3 regions of the Lachnospira intestinalis genome follow, and region 1 is predicted to be linked to each of the others. Evidence: predicted binding sites of a transcription regulator. Region 1 holds the regulator's gene; each other region holds the start of a gene.
What was found. The regulator Rex, encoded in region 1, represses fermentation and respiration genes when NADH is low (regulators of the CRP and FNR family bind a similar motif). The targets are predictions, from matches to a motif close to ATTGTTAANTANTTAACAAT.

Region 1 (4,956 bases):
CCAGTCTTACCATATCCAGGTCCACCTGCGGCATATCAATCACCGCCGCACTGTTTGCACAGTGTCTGTATGTAAAATGGATTCCTTCTTTTTCAAGACGTCCTGTAAAATCCGTAAATAATTTAAACTGATGTTCTGCCGATGTCTTGTCAGTTTCATCCGATGCCGCAAAATGTGTAAAAATGCCGTCTGCGGACAATTCCTTTAATGCCGTAATCTGCTTTACAATGGCAATACCATTCTCATCCGGTTCCAGTCCGATTCTTCGCATACCGGTATCAACTTTGATATGGCAGTGTGCCTGTTTTTTCTGCACCCTTGCAGCATCTGCAAGTAATTGTGCCGTTTCCACATCAAATACGGTTGCCGTAATTTCATGGGATACCAGAATATCAAACTCGTACGGATCTACATACCCCAGCACCAGAATCGGCTTTTTCACACCGTTTTCACGCAGATTGACTGCTTCATCAAGTGTTGCCACGGCATAGCCCGTTACTTTTTGCGCAACTGCTTTTGCCACTGCGACATCGCCGTGTCCGTAGCCGTCTGCCTTTACAACTGCAAGTGCGCCCGTATTTTCCTTTGTCAGTGCCATCAGATTATCAACATTTTTCACAATAGCATCTAAATTAATTTCTGCATATACTCTATAATACTTATTATTCTTCATTTTCCTTTTCCTCAGACTTATGTATTTGCTTCTTAGTATTATACAACAACTTCAAAAAATGTCTAGTTCTCTTTAAGCACATTTGCCACTGCATCTGCAATGTCCATGGCTTTCATGCCTGCATTGCCAAATCTGTCTGCTGCCGCATCGCCTGCCCTGCCATGCAGATAGACCCCCATGCAGATTTTTTCAAAAAATTCGTATGAAGCATTTTCTTTTCCGTTCTTCTGTGTCCGCCCGGCAAGCACGCTCCCTGCAAGAATCCCCGTGAGCGTATCGCCTGCGCCTGCCGTTGACATACCGGAGTTGCCAGAAGTATTAATATAAATGCGGCTGCCGTCCGATACGATTGTTGCCGCATCTTTTAAAACGCAGACTCCGCACAGTTTTTGTGCCAGCTCCTTTGCGGATTCACAGGACGTTTCTTTTAACTGAGCGATACTTTTGCCGGACAGTCTTGCTGCTTCCCCCATATGCGGCGTATACACGTACTGCTTGGAGCTGCCTTCATTCTCTGCAATCCCGCTTAACAGTTTTCTGTTTTCAGCAATGATGTTTAATGCGTCTGCATCCAGAAGCACCGGAAGCCTTTTTTCTCTTTTAGGCTGATAGGCTATCATCTCGGCTACAATTTCTTTTGCCGTATCTGATTTGGAAAGCCCCGGTCCTGCCACCACGCAGTCTGCCCAGTCCAGCTCCCCTGCAAGCTTTTCTTTTATATCTGCGGTATCTTTATATGTTACCATAACCGCTTCCGGCACATGCGTTAATACAACGGTACGGTTGTTTTCGTGTGTGAAAACCTTCACAAGTCCGCAGCCGGTACGGTATGCCGCCCTTGCAGAAAGTGCTGCCGCTCCCGCCATATTTTCAGAGCCTGCCACAATCAACAGTTTTCCGTAGCTGCCCTTATTCGTATCCGCCGGACGGTCAAAAAAAGCCGCAATGTCTGTATCTTCCATTGTAAATGCCGCCTGCTCCCAGATTTCTGGAATTGTGCGGACGTCGGCAAAACCGGCATTGGCAACACACAGTTCTCCTGCGTATATTCTTCCCGGATACAGGCACAGCCCACATTTTGCAAAGCCGAAGGTCACCGTCATGTCTGCCCTTACGGCACAGCCCATGACCTGTCCGTCCCCGGCATTAATTCCCGATGGCGTATCTACTGCCACAATCAGGCTTCCCGTATCCTTTGCCGCATTGATTTTTGCAATAATCTGTTCATATCTGCCTGTAATTGTTCTTGATAAACCGATGCCAAAAACAGCATCTATAATACAATTATATTCACCGGCAGGAATGTCGTTCACAAACACAATTCCCAGTTTCTGCAAAATCGCACACTGCCGATTTAACTCTTCTGTTCCTTTTCCTTCCTCTGCTGTCGTATACACCTCTGCCGAAATTCCACGTTCTGTCAGCTGGCGCGCCACCGCCATGCCGTCCGCACCGTTGTTGCCGCTTCCGCACACGCACAGCACCTTATCCGTCTTTTTAATCTTTTCAAGCACCGCCTCCGTCACACAAAGTGCCGCCCGCTCCATCAAAACCAGTGAAGGAATCCCCACCTCCTGAATCGAATACGTGTCAATCATTTTCATCTGCGCACCATTCATTAATTTCTTCATAAACACCCTCCTGCCCTGTAAAACAAAAAGCCGCCATACGGACTTCTTCCCGCACAGCAGCTTTCTTCTATTCGTCATTCTCATTCAACCGGTCTAATTCACTCATGATTTCAGGACCTAAAATCGCATGCATATAAGAATACATCTGCTCGTTCATATCCTCTTTGTCCTGCTTGACCAGTAAATTTTTCTTAAGTTTAATCCGCGTGTCTTCAATCCATGCTTCCAGCCGCTCCAGGTCTTTATTGTTGCGGTTGATTTTTTCATAACACATTTTGACTGTTTCATAAAAAAGATGCATGTTTGCTATGCGAAGTTTTTTAGGCACTTCGTCCGATTCATCTTCTAGCTGGGAGATTTTATCTCTTGCTTCATAAATCAGCCGCTGGCTTTCATCCATAATTTTCTGCTTTTTCGGATCTTCGTCATTCTGGTTCATATGATTAACAATGCCCCGGAACAATCCTTTTCTAATCTTTTTTACCTGAATCAGGTCTTCGTTGACCTGCCCCTGTTTTTTGAGCAGTTCATTGACACGTTTTTCCCAGTAACGGATTTCATCCGTTTTTACAGATTCCGGCACAAGTCTGTACCACCGTTGGTCAAGCGTTAAAATCGGCAGATTTTTCAAAGCCGCATTATCCTTCATTGCCTTATATGTAAGCTGTGCCATCCGCTATTCCCCCTTTGTAAATCTTTTCTACCGTCCTTCATTTGCAATGGTATACGAAAGGCGCATCAAGCTTTCTGATAAATGTACATTTTCAACAATGACTTCATCCGGAAGATTCAAATCTGTATGGGCAAAATTCCAGATTGCCTTAATTCCGGCATCTGCTACCAGCTTACCGACTTCTTTTGCTGCTTTTTTGGGAATCGTCAGTGCTACAATCTCGATTTCATTTCTCTTAATAAAATCAGAAACGGCATCCATCATCATCACCGGGATTCCACGGATTGTCTTTCCTTCCATCTCCGGATTGTTATCAAAGACTCCTTTAATCACAAATCCACGTTTTTCAAAGTCCTCATAATTGACAATTGCCTGACCTAAGTTACCCGCACCGATAATAATCATATTATGCGGGCGGTCAATTCCTAAAATTTTGGCAATTTCATCATAAAGATACTTCACATTATAACCGTAACCCTGCTGTCCAAAGCCGCCAAAATTGTTTAAATCCTGACGAATCTGTGAAGCGGTTACTTTCATCTTTGCACTTAATTCCTTTGAAGATATTCTCTGTACTCCGCTCTCATTCAGTTCGCCCAGATATCTGTAATATCGTGGCAGACGTCTGATTACCGCAGCTGATATCTTTTTTGTTTCTTCCATACTCATGTCACCATGCTTTCTTTTCAATGTATCTTCGGATACCAGGGTCAAAAGATCTGAACCCACATGAGCTTGCTCATATGTGGGTGAACGACCTTGGGACCCGCCCGCTATGAGCATAAAAGTGGGATGAAATCCCACGATATGCGAATAGCGGGCCGGATTGTGAGAGTGCGCAGCACGAAACAATCCGTGATTATTATAATATTTTTTATTATATCACCCCAGCACTCTTTTTGCAATATCTACGGATTCCTTGGCATCCTTTGCATAAAAGTCGGCATGAATTTCTTTGGCATATTCCGGTGTCAGAACCGCACCGCCTACCATAATTTTGCAATCCAGCTCATTTTCATGAAGCAGTTCAATCGTCTTTTTCATGGAAACGAGTGTCGTTGTCATCAGGGCAGAAAGTCCGACCAGCTTGACATCATTTTCACGGACTGCATCAACGACCGCCTGATATTCCACGTCTTTTCCGAGGTCAATCACGTCATAACCGTAATTTTCAAGCAGAACCTTTACAATATTTTTACCGATGTCGTGAATATCACCTTTGACAGTTGCAATGACGATTTTGCCTTTGCTGACCGGTGCGGCGTTACTCTGCACCATATGTTCACGAATGACTTCAAACGCCGCCTGTGCAACGGAAGCTGCCATAATCAGCTGCGGCAGGAACAGCGTTCCCTTTTCAAAGTCCTCGCCGATTTTATCCAGTGCCGGAATCAGCACTTCATTGACAATTACCATGGAGTCATTGTCTTTTAACAGTTCTCTTGTGAGGTTCGCACCCTCATTTTTTAAGCCTGCATAAACCGCATGGAATAACTGCTCTTTACAGTCACCTGCCGGTACAGCTGCCGTCTGTGCCCCCGCCGGTGCCGCACCTGTGCTTCCCGCTGCCGGTTTTGCCGCCGGATTGATTTTTTCAACCTTTGGCATATTGGCATAGGCTTTAATATAATCCACTGAATTTTTATCAATATTGGCAAGCAGTTTGTAAGCTCTGACCGCCCCCGTCATTTCCGGAATATTCGGATTGATAATTGGAAGGTCTAAGCCGTTTTGCAGCGCCATGGTTAAGAAAATGTGGTTGACTAACACTCTGTTTGGCAGACCGAAGGAAATGTTTGACACGCCCAGTACGGTTTTTAAGCCTAACTCATGTTTTACACGGTAAACTGCATTTAACGTTTCCATAACACCTTCCTGCTCCGCGGAAGCCGTCAGTGTCAGACAGTCAATATAGACATTTTCCTTTGGAATACCGATTGCCTGCGCACGCTCTAAAATACGCTGTGCAATCTTAAAAC
Region 2 (4,956 bases), on a different contig from region 1:
GCGGGAGCAGGAACTGCGTACAAAGCCTAAAAGAAAAGGGCTGTTTTCTATATTCAGAAGAAATAAGAAGTAGTCAGAAAATCTAAGTTTAAACTTTAACACTTTGAAACTCAACAATGCAGATACCACAAAAGAAATGGTTGTGCCAAAGGGCGCAGAAGGTTGGGGCAGATTAAATCTGTTTGAAGCCTCAAACGGCTACGGTGCATTTGCGACAGATGTTACAGTGGATATGGACGCGGACAATGGATTTGATTTACTCAAAAGCACATCACTGACCTCGCAGTTTGATGAAATTGTGGTCAATGCACCACAGGATTTTGATGGAAGCATTGTATACACGGACAATGGTGAAGACTGCTGATACTGCAAATATCTGGACATGTCTGCTGCTGATGGCATCGTCTGCAGTAACGGCAGCAGGCATTGGCGCAAAGCGTCTGAACAAAAATAAGAACAAGCAGTAACAGGATAATAAAACAGTATACAGGCAGGGAATGTCACACGTATTTTTGCAGGCGGACATAGATCCTGCCTTTTCGTGTTTCATTTCCACAGCCCTTGTAGATGAACTTGCCTGTGCCGCGGATAACAAGAATATCGTCCGGTTTTAACGCATAACTGTTGTTTTCCATACATTTTCCGTTGACAAAGATTTTCTGGGTGCGGAAAAGCTCTACCGATTTACTGCGGGAAAGCTTGGTGATTGAAGCAGTGACGGCATCAATGCGGGCAGAAGCACAGATGAGTTCAAGGTCTTCTAAAACCGGTGCAAAGTCATCGGTATCCGGTGCGGCAGGTTCACATTTTACATTGGTGTGTTTGATTTTGATAAGGTTTTCCATAATAAATGTGCTGATGTGGGACAGGCAGAACAGATACCCTACATTGTCACGAATCAGAATGTCGCCGATGAGGCTGCGTTCAATGCCCAGATTTAAAATAGCCCCTAAAAAATCGCGGTGGGTAAGGTCATCGGCAAATTTGCGGAGCAGGGGCGAGATTTTGATACAGTCAATCGGATACGGTTCGTCAAATCCAAAGTCGTCCGGGCTTCCGAAACGTACAATCTGCCGCTCACAGGAAACACTGCCACCAAAGGCTTCCGAGTGGATAAAGGATAGTTCGGGCAGTGTCCGGTAATACGTGTCCAGCTCAGACATGCTTAAAAAATTAGTATAGGTATAGATATTCTGACGGTAAGCCTTATTGGCGGTATCAATGAGTCTGCGTTTTAAAAGAATTTCTTCGTCCATATTGTTTCTCCTGTTCGTATTTATTTTAGTTTTATTTCAGGATTTTTAAGGCATTTTATAAAATCAGACCCCGGCTGCGCATAAGACTGCATGATTCAGATATGGCGGCGCCGGTGCGTGCCAAAAGTATAACATATTTTGTAAAGAATTTTTTAAAAAGTTTCAAATAATTTCAAAATAAGGAAGATTTTCATGGTGAAATGTGGTAAAATATATGCAATACATATGCAAGATAGACATGCTGCACTGGATGATTGGCAGAAGTCACAAGATTTGCAGGAAAGAGGGCAACATGATTAAAGATTATGAAGACTTTAAAAAATTTATTTTGCAAAGCACAACGATTGATTTAAATGCCTATAAGGAACGTCAGATGAAGCGCCGTATTGATACGCTGATTAGTAGAAATAAGTATGACGGCTACGACAGTTACAGTCAGGCCATTAAAAAAGACAAAAAGCTGATGGAAGAATTCATCAATTATATTACGATTAATGTATCTGAATTTTACCGCAATCCGGCGCTTTGGAAGACGCTGGAAGATGTAATATTACCCGACTTAATCAGCAAGTTCGGGGAAAATTTAAAAATATGGAGTGCGGCATGCTCCACAGGGGATGAGCCGTATTCCCTTGCAATGGTCATGGCAAAGAAAGTGCCGATGAACAAGATCCATATTTACGCAACCGATATTGATGAGCAGGTACTTGCAAAGGCAAAGGACGGCGTATACGGTGCGAACAGCCTGAACGGACTGCCGGATGAATATAAAAAGAAATACTTTGAGAAAATGGGCGACCGTTATTACAAGATTTCGGATGACATCAAGCGGTGTGTAGAATTTAAAAAGGCGGATTTGTTAAAGGATAAGTATCCGACCGGCTGCCATCTGATTGTATGCAGAAATGTTATGATTTATTTTACAGAAGAAGCAAAACTGGATATTTATAAGAACTTCAATCGTGCATTAGTTAATGACGGCTGTCTGTTTGTAGGTAACACAGAACAGATTATCAATCACAAGGATTTGGGATACACCTTTGATAAACTGTTCTTCTACCGGAAGGTACAGGGCATCTAAACGTTAAATGTGTACAAGCTGTAGGTATTTGTTTTCTGATGAGAGCAAATATCACAAAATCAATATAAACAATAAATCAGCCGGGCGGGATTTTCGTCCGGCTGATTTCATAGATTTATTGTAACAAATGCCATAAATAGGCAGTCAGAAAGTGATACAGTGCGACAGGGGTGTTTAGGGTGTGCGGCTCAACCCATGTATAGCAGGTGTTTTTAGTTGCGGCGGTGCGTCTGGATTTGTCCACGTAGGCGGCAACGCTTTTATGTATGGCGCAGTTCTGCTCCGGCAGATAGTAATAATTCTTATAATCTTTGTAAAATAACTTGACACGGTCATTGACAACCGGAACGCACAGGCGCAGTTTATCCGGGAAAATCTTGCAGTATCCGTCCGGCTGTTTACAGTCGAGTGCCTTTGGAAAAGGAAAAACCGGCGCGGTTTCTAAAATCAGTTCGGTAATTTCATTCCCTTCATAATCAGAGGCGTAGTTGAACTCCATTGAAATATTTTCAAAAACTTTTTTAAAACTATCTACAGAATCCTTTTTTAAGGCGGTATCGTAAAGCTGTCCGTAGGCGAGGACGGCACAGATTTCATGCAGTCCGGCAAGGTCGTCGCTGTTGTGTAAAAGTAACAGCCGTTCAGAATCGGTATCTTTAGAGAGTACGTAGGATTTGTACAGGGCAATCAGCTTTTTGCCGTCTAATTTATCCGTGCGTGGAAAATTCAAAAAACTTTCAATGGTTTTCTGCTTATAATTGGTCAGATGAAGCAGGCTGTCATAAGATTTTATCATTTTAAAAATGTCAATGCTGTCACAGTCTGTAAGCTTTGCAGCAAGCTGTGCATCACATTCTAAAAGAGCCGCGCGTTCCTGTAAGAACGGGATATCAAAGCGTGTGCCGTTAAAATGCACCAGACAGCTTGTGGCGGAAAGTGTTCCTAAAAATTGTTCCATCAGTTCTTTTTCATCGGACGGTGAATCTGCAAAATACTGTGTCAGAATCAGGGAATCATCCTGTAAAACCAGAGTGCCAATCAGCCAGCACATTGAATTGTCTGCGGACAGTCCGGTTGTTTCAATATCAAAAAATATAAAATCTCCTGCGGCGTGCGCGGTATGAAAACAGGCACATAAAAGCGCCGCAGTCTGTGACGGTGCGGCAGTAGCAGGGATTGTAGATGTAAGCACTTTCATTGTAAACCTCATTTCCGGAGTCTGCTGTATAAAACCGGTAAAAAGCAGGTTTTTTGCACAAACTCCTGTTTTTGTGAAAAACTGTTAAAAAAATATCAGATACTGTTAAAAATATGTCATGAAATGTTAAAAATGTATCAGCTTTTGTTTATTATATATTAATATATACACAAAAAAAAGTAGATTTTTTGTCGATTTTGCGATAAAATACAATGTAAGATTAAATTTATAAGGAGATTTATGTCATGGGAAAGTGTACATTTAAAGGTGGAGTACACCCTTATGATGGTAAGGAATTTTCTAAGGATAAACCTGTAAAAGAATTATTCCCTGCACAGGGTGAGATGGTATTCCCACTTTCACAGCACATCGGTGCACCTGCAGTTCCTGTCGTAGCAAAAGGCGACTATGTACTTGCAGGACAGTTGATTGCAGAAGCGGGTGGATTTGTTTCGGCAAATATTCATTCGTCCGTTTCAGGTACTGTAAAAGCAATCGAACCAAGAACACTTGCAACAGGCGGCAAGTGCAATGCAATCATCATTGAAAATGATGGTGAGTACAAAGAAGTAGAATATACACCGGCAAAGCTTGAAGACCTTTCAAGAGATGAAATCCGCGAAAGAATCAAGGCGGCAGGTGTTGTAGGTATGGGCGGTGCAGGCTTCCCGACAAATGTCAAGCTGACACCGAAGAATCCTGAGAACATCGATTACATCATTGTAAACGGTGCAGAATGTGAACCGTATCTTACTTCCGATTACCGCAGACTGTTAGAAGAATCTGATAAGGTTGTTATGGGCTTAAAGGTTGCCTTAAAGCTGTTCGACCATGCAAAGGGTATTATCGGTATTGAAGATAATAAGCCGGAAGCTATCAGAATTATGAAGGAAAAGACTGCGAATGAGCCGGATATTGAAGTCAAGGAATTAAAGACAAAGTATCCGCAGGGTGGTGAGCGCTGTCTGATTTATGCAACAACAGGCAGAAGCATTAACTCCTCTATGTTACCGGCAGATGCGGGTTGTATCGTACATAATGTCGATACGATTTACTCTATCTATATGGCAGTTATCGAAGGAAAGCCGCTGACAAAGCGAATTGTAACCGTAACTGGTGACGGCGTAAAAGAACCGGGTAACTTCTATGTATGGCTCGGAACCAATTACAGACAGCTTTTAGAAGCGGCAGGCGGTCCTGTCGGCGAACCGGAAAAGTACATTTCAGGCGGTCCGATGATGGGCTTTGCGATGTACAGCTTAGACGTGCCGGTTGTAAAGGGCAGTTCTTCCCTTTTAGTATTCAAGGAAGATGTTGTTTCAAAGCTTGAAACATCGGCATGTATCCGCTGCGGACGCTGCGGTGACGGATGTCCAAGCCATCTGCTTCCTGCCAAGCTTGCGGGATTTGCAAGCAGAAAT
Region 3 (4,956 bases), on a different contig from region 1:
CATTTTTACTGCACCGAGCAGGTGGTCTACTACTGCCTTATTTTTCAGGTTCAGCTTGACTAACTCCCAGTTACCCTGCCATGTATCATAGGAAAATGCATCACCCAGCGGTGTACTGCTGCCAAAATGCACATTGCAGAACCAGTCTTTATATATAGAAGCTTCTCCTTTTTCCTGCAAGTCCCGAAACGGTTCAAAACCTCTGCCGACATGGTTAAACACACCGTCCAGCACGATTTTAAAGCCATTTTCCTTTAATGCCCTGAAAACTTTTTGAAAATCTTTCATACTGCCTAGCCGCGAATCGGTTCTGTAATAATCCGAGGTATCATACCCGTGCCACAGTGATTCAAATACCGGTCCGAAATAAATCGTATTGACCCCCAGTGCCTTTAAATGCCCAATTCTATCCAGAACCTTTAAAATGCGGCTTCCCTGTGTCTTTTCACCCTCGTTATACTGCGGTGCACCGCAATATCCCAGCGGATAAATGTGATACACCACCGCACGGTCAAACCATGCACCGTCTACAAGTTTTACGGATGAATTTTCCGACAATTTTTCTATTGGTTCTGCGGTTATCGGCTCACCGGCTTCTGTAGTGTCTGCTCCCATGTTATCTGTTTCTTCCTCGTCACGCTTCCCAACCACAAAAAACTTTGCCGAAAATGCCGCCATTTTCGTTACCGCTCTGCCGTTTTGAGCCGTCAGAACCTCATCCTGCTTTGGTGTTGCCCCACCAAATTCCATCCAGTCCGTATCGAATACCAATTCCGGTTTTTCATCTTCTGCCAACGGCAGTGTCACGCCGTCTGCGCGGTCTGCAAACTGGAATACACACAACAGCTGTCTGCCGTTTTCTGCCTTGCGCTTCCATGCAAACACACAGGAATGTTCCGTATCCGGGTAGTTTTGGGATACCGCATGGACCCATTCAAAGCCGTCACCGCCGTAATCGTTCCACAGCGTTTCCTCTGAAAGGTACAGGTGATTCAATGCCTGCATATACGCTGCAAATTCGCGGTGCTTCGGAAAATCCAAAAGATTCCAGTCCTGCTCCCGTTTTTCGTCCCATTCCCTGAAATGTGCAATCTCATTGCCCATAAAATTGAGTTTCTTGCCCGGATGAGCCACCATATACGCATACAGTGCACGCGCCTGCGGAAACTTTCTGTCATAATCGCCGTTCATTTTCTGAATAATTGTCGCCTTGCCATGCACGACCTCATCATGCGAAAATGCCAGCAGATACCGCTCATCTTTAAAATAATGCATGGAAAATGTCAGCTTATTACGGTTGTTTAAACGTTCTCCCGTATTTTTCTGGAAATATTCAAGCGTATCGTGCATAAAACCCATATCCCACTTGTAAGTAAATCCAAGCCCGCCTTCCGCCACGCGCTTTGTCACACCCGGATACACCGTGGAATCCTCCGCCGCCAGCAAAATGCCACTGTGTCTGTTTACCAGTCCTTCATTCATGTTCTGTAAAAATGCAACGGCATCCTTATTCACACCGCGCGCCGGATTGCCCTGCCAGTAAATCATATTGCTGATGGCATCCATGCGCAGACCATCTACATGGTATTCCTTCAGCCAGTAATTCGCACAGGACTGTAAAAAGGAGCGCACCTCGCCACGGGAGTGCATAAAATTACAGCTTCCCCACTCACTGTTTCCGACGTCCTTATGCGGATACTCATACAGCGCCGTTCCGTCAAACTTTGCCAGTGCATACGCATCCAGCGCAAAATGTACCGGCACAAAATCCATGACCACACCGATGTCATTGTGGTGCAGGATATCAATCATTTTTTTATAATCGTCCAGCGTGCCATACCGTGAAGTCGGACTGTAAAAGCCACTGCACTGGTATCCCCACGACTCATCACACGGATGCTCTCCAATCGGAAGCAGCTCGATATAATTGTATCCGTACTCCTTTAAATAAGGAACTAACTGCATGGCAAGCTCATCATACCGGTACCACCCATTCTGCGGTTTTTTCCACGAACCCGCATGGATTTCATAAATATTTAATGCCGAAGCCACCCCGTTACTGCGCTTTTTCATCCATGCATCGTCCTGAAATTCATAGCCGTACAGATTTCTTACAATCGAAGCCGAAGCAGGGCGCAGTTCCATACCATATCCGTATGGGTCACAGTGGTCCATACAGCTGCCGTCCGACTTATAAATTTTATATTTGTACATCTGCCCTGGCTTGACCCCTTCAATATAGACCGCCCAGAAATTGCCGTCACCGATTTTATTCATCGGTGTATCCTGCCAGCCGTTAAACTCCCCGATAACACTAATCCGGACTGCCGCCGGTGCAAACACCCTGAACACCGCACCATTTTCATCTGTATGACACCCGAAAAACTCATATGCATCAAAGCTTTTTCCTGTGTAAAAACCATAATTATCCATCATAAAAACCCCCTTATTGTCTTATATATAAATATTATCACAGCAATTTTTTTCTTTCAATATTGTTAAATTGTTGACAAAGTTCATAAAGTACGGTATACTATCATTGTTAATAAATTATCAATCTTAATCTACACAAAATTGGAGGTCATCAAATGTCAGAAAAGAATATTATGATTGTTGATACTGTTGAAGCACTGGAAAAGCGCATTGAAGAAGTCCGTGAAGCACAGCGGATTTTTTCAACCTATTCACAGGAGCAGGTCGATAAAATCTTTGCAGCTGCGGCACTCGCTGCCAACAAAGCAAGAATCCCTCTTGCAAAACAGGCAGTTGCCGAAACCGGCATGGGCATTGTGGAAGATAAAGTCATCAAGAACCACTATGCTTCCGAATACATTTACAATGCATACAAAGATACAAAGACCTGCGGCGTTATTGAGGAGGACAGTGCTTACGGAATCAAGCGCATTGCTGAACCGATTGGTGTCGTTGCCGCTGTTATTCCAACAACAAATCCTACCTCAACAGCGATCTTTAAGACTTTGATTTGTTTAAAAACACGTAACGGAATTATTATCAGCCCACACCCTCGTGCAAAGGAAAGCACCATTGCTGCCGCCAAGGTTGTACTGGAAGCTGCTGTTGCCGCAGGCGCACCAAAGGGCATTATCAGCTGGGTGGATGTTCCTTCTCTGGAGCTTACCAATACCCTGATGAAGGAAGCCGACATTATCCTTGCAACCGGCGGTCCGGGCATGGTAAAAGCCGCTTATTCTTCCGGCAAACCGGCTCTCGGTGTTGGCGCAGGCAATACCCCGGCAATCATTGATGCTTCGGCTGATATTATTCTTGCGGTCAACTCCATTATTCATTCAAAAACTTTTGATAACGGCATGATTTGTGCTTCCGAGCAGTCTGTCATTGTCGATACCGCCGTTTACAAACCGGTCAAAGAGGAATTTACAAAGCGTGGCTGTCATTTCCTTGCAAAAGATGAAATTGACAAAGTCCGTAAGACCATTATCATCAACGGCTCATTGAATGCCAAGATTGTCGGTCAGAGTGCTTATACGATTGCCAAACTCGCCGGTGTCACCGTTCCTGAAGACACAAAGATTTTAATCGGCGAAGTCACTTCTGTGGATATTTCAGAAGAATTTGCCCATGAAAAGCTCTCTCCTGTACTGGCTATGTACAAGGCAAAGGATTTTAATGATGCAGTTGATAAGGCAAGCCACTTAATCGCAGACGGCGGCTATGGTCATACTTCTTCTCTTTATATTAATACCGCAACGGAAAGCGAAAAGGTTGCCGTATTCTCAGAAGCGATGAAGACCTGCCGTGTATTAATCAACACCCCTTCTTCCCACGGCGGAATCGGTGATCTTTACAACTTTAAAATGACACCTTCCCTCACACTGGGCTGCGGATCATGGGGCGGCAACTCTGTTTCTGAAAATGTCGGTGTAAAGCATCTGATTAACGTAAAAACCGTTGCTGAAAGGAGAGAAAATATGCTTTGGTTCCGTGCCCCTGAAAAGGTGTATTTTAAGAAGGGCTGTCTGCCTGTTGCTTTAAATGAATTAAAAACGGTTATGGGAAAGAAACGCGTCTTTATCGTAACCGACCAGTTCTTATATAAAAACGGCTATACAAAATGTGTCACAGATAAACTCGATGAAATGGGTATTGTGCATACCACATTTTACGATGTAGCCCCGGATCCGACACTTGCCTGCGCACAAGAGGGTGCAAAAGCCATGCGTCTGTTTGAGCCGGACTGCATTATCGCTATCGGCGGCGGTTCTGCTATGGATGCCGGTAAGATTATGTGGGTAATGTATGAACATCCGGAAGCTGATTTCATGGATATGGCAATGCGCTTTATGGATATCCGCAAACGTATTTACACCTTCCCGAAAATGGGCGAAAAGGCTTATTTTATCGCCGTTCCGACATCTTCCGGTACAGGTTCCGAGGTAACACCGTTTGCCGTTATTACAGACCAGGATTCCGGTATCAAATATCCACTTGCAGACTATGAGCTGCTTCCTAAAATGGCAATTATTGATGCCGACATGATGATGAATCAGCCGAAGGGCTTAACTGCCGCTTCCGGTATTGATGCCTTAACACATGCACTGGAAGCTTACGCTTCTATCATGGCAACCGACTACACAGACGGTCTTGCTTTAAAGGCAATGAAAAATATTTTCACTTATCTGCCTGCGGCTTATGAAAACGGTCCGCATGATGCCAAAGCCCGTGAACAGATGGCAACCGCATCTACGATGGCTGGTATGGCATTTGCCAATGCATTTTTAGGGGTATGCCACTCTATGGCACATAAACTGGGTGCTTTCCACCACCTGCCGCACGGTATTGCCAATGCCATTTTAATTACCGATGTCATGCGTTTTAATGCCGCAGAAGTACCGGCAAAAATGGGTACATTTTCACAGTATGCATATCCGCACTGCAAGGAGCGTTACTTAGAATGTGCAAACTTCCTTGGTATTC

Region 2: a site for Rex is predicted at 3,679-3,698, ahead of rsxC (electron transport complex subunit RsxC). Genes of this name have one in related genera too.
Region 3: a site for Rex is predicted at 2,539-2,558, ahead of adhE (bifunctional acetaldehyde-CoA/alcohol dehydrogenase). Genes of this name have one in related genera too.

Annotation. Positions count from the first base shown of each region.
Region 1 covers NZ_JBBMFS010000001.1:174,961-179,916, reverse strand. Annotated here, with positions in the region: gene alr (alanine racemase) at 1-673, opposite strand, end outside; gene WMO37_RS00730 (NAD(P)H-hydrate dehydratase) at 736-2,304, opposite strand; gene WMO37_RS00725 (hypothetical protein) at 2,372-2,977, opposite strand; gene WMO37_RS00720 (redox-sensing transcriptional repressor Rex) at 3,005-3,646, opposite strand; gene WMO37_RS00715 (homocysteine S-methyltransferase family protein) at 3,860-4,956, opposite strand, start outside.
Region 2 covers NZ_JBBMFS010000002.1:268,437-273,392, forward strand. Annotated here, with positions in the region: gene WMO37_RS03460 (hypothetical protein) at 1-73, shown strand, start outside; gene WMO37_RS03465 (hypothetical protein) at 104-364, shown strand; gene WMO37_RS03470 (YlmH/Sll1252 family protein) at 501-1,256, opposite strand; gene WMO37_RS03475 (CheR family methyltransferase) at 1,549-2,337, shown strand; gene WMO37_RS03480 (ribonuclease H-like domain-containing protein) at 2,453-3,535, opposite strand; gene rsxC (electron transport complex subunit RsxC) at 3,781-4,956, shown strand, end outside.
Region 3 covers NZ_JBBMFS010000004.1:56,619-61,574, reverse strand. Annotated here, with positions in the region: gene glgB (1,4-alpha-glucan branching protein GlgB) at 1-2,436, opposite strand, end outside; gene adhE (bifunctional acetaldehyde-CoA/alcohol dehydrogenase) at 2,607-4,956, shown strand, end outside.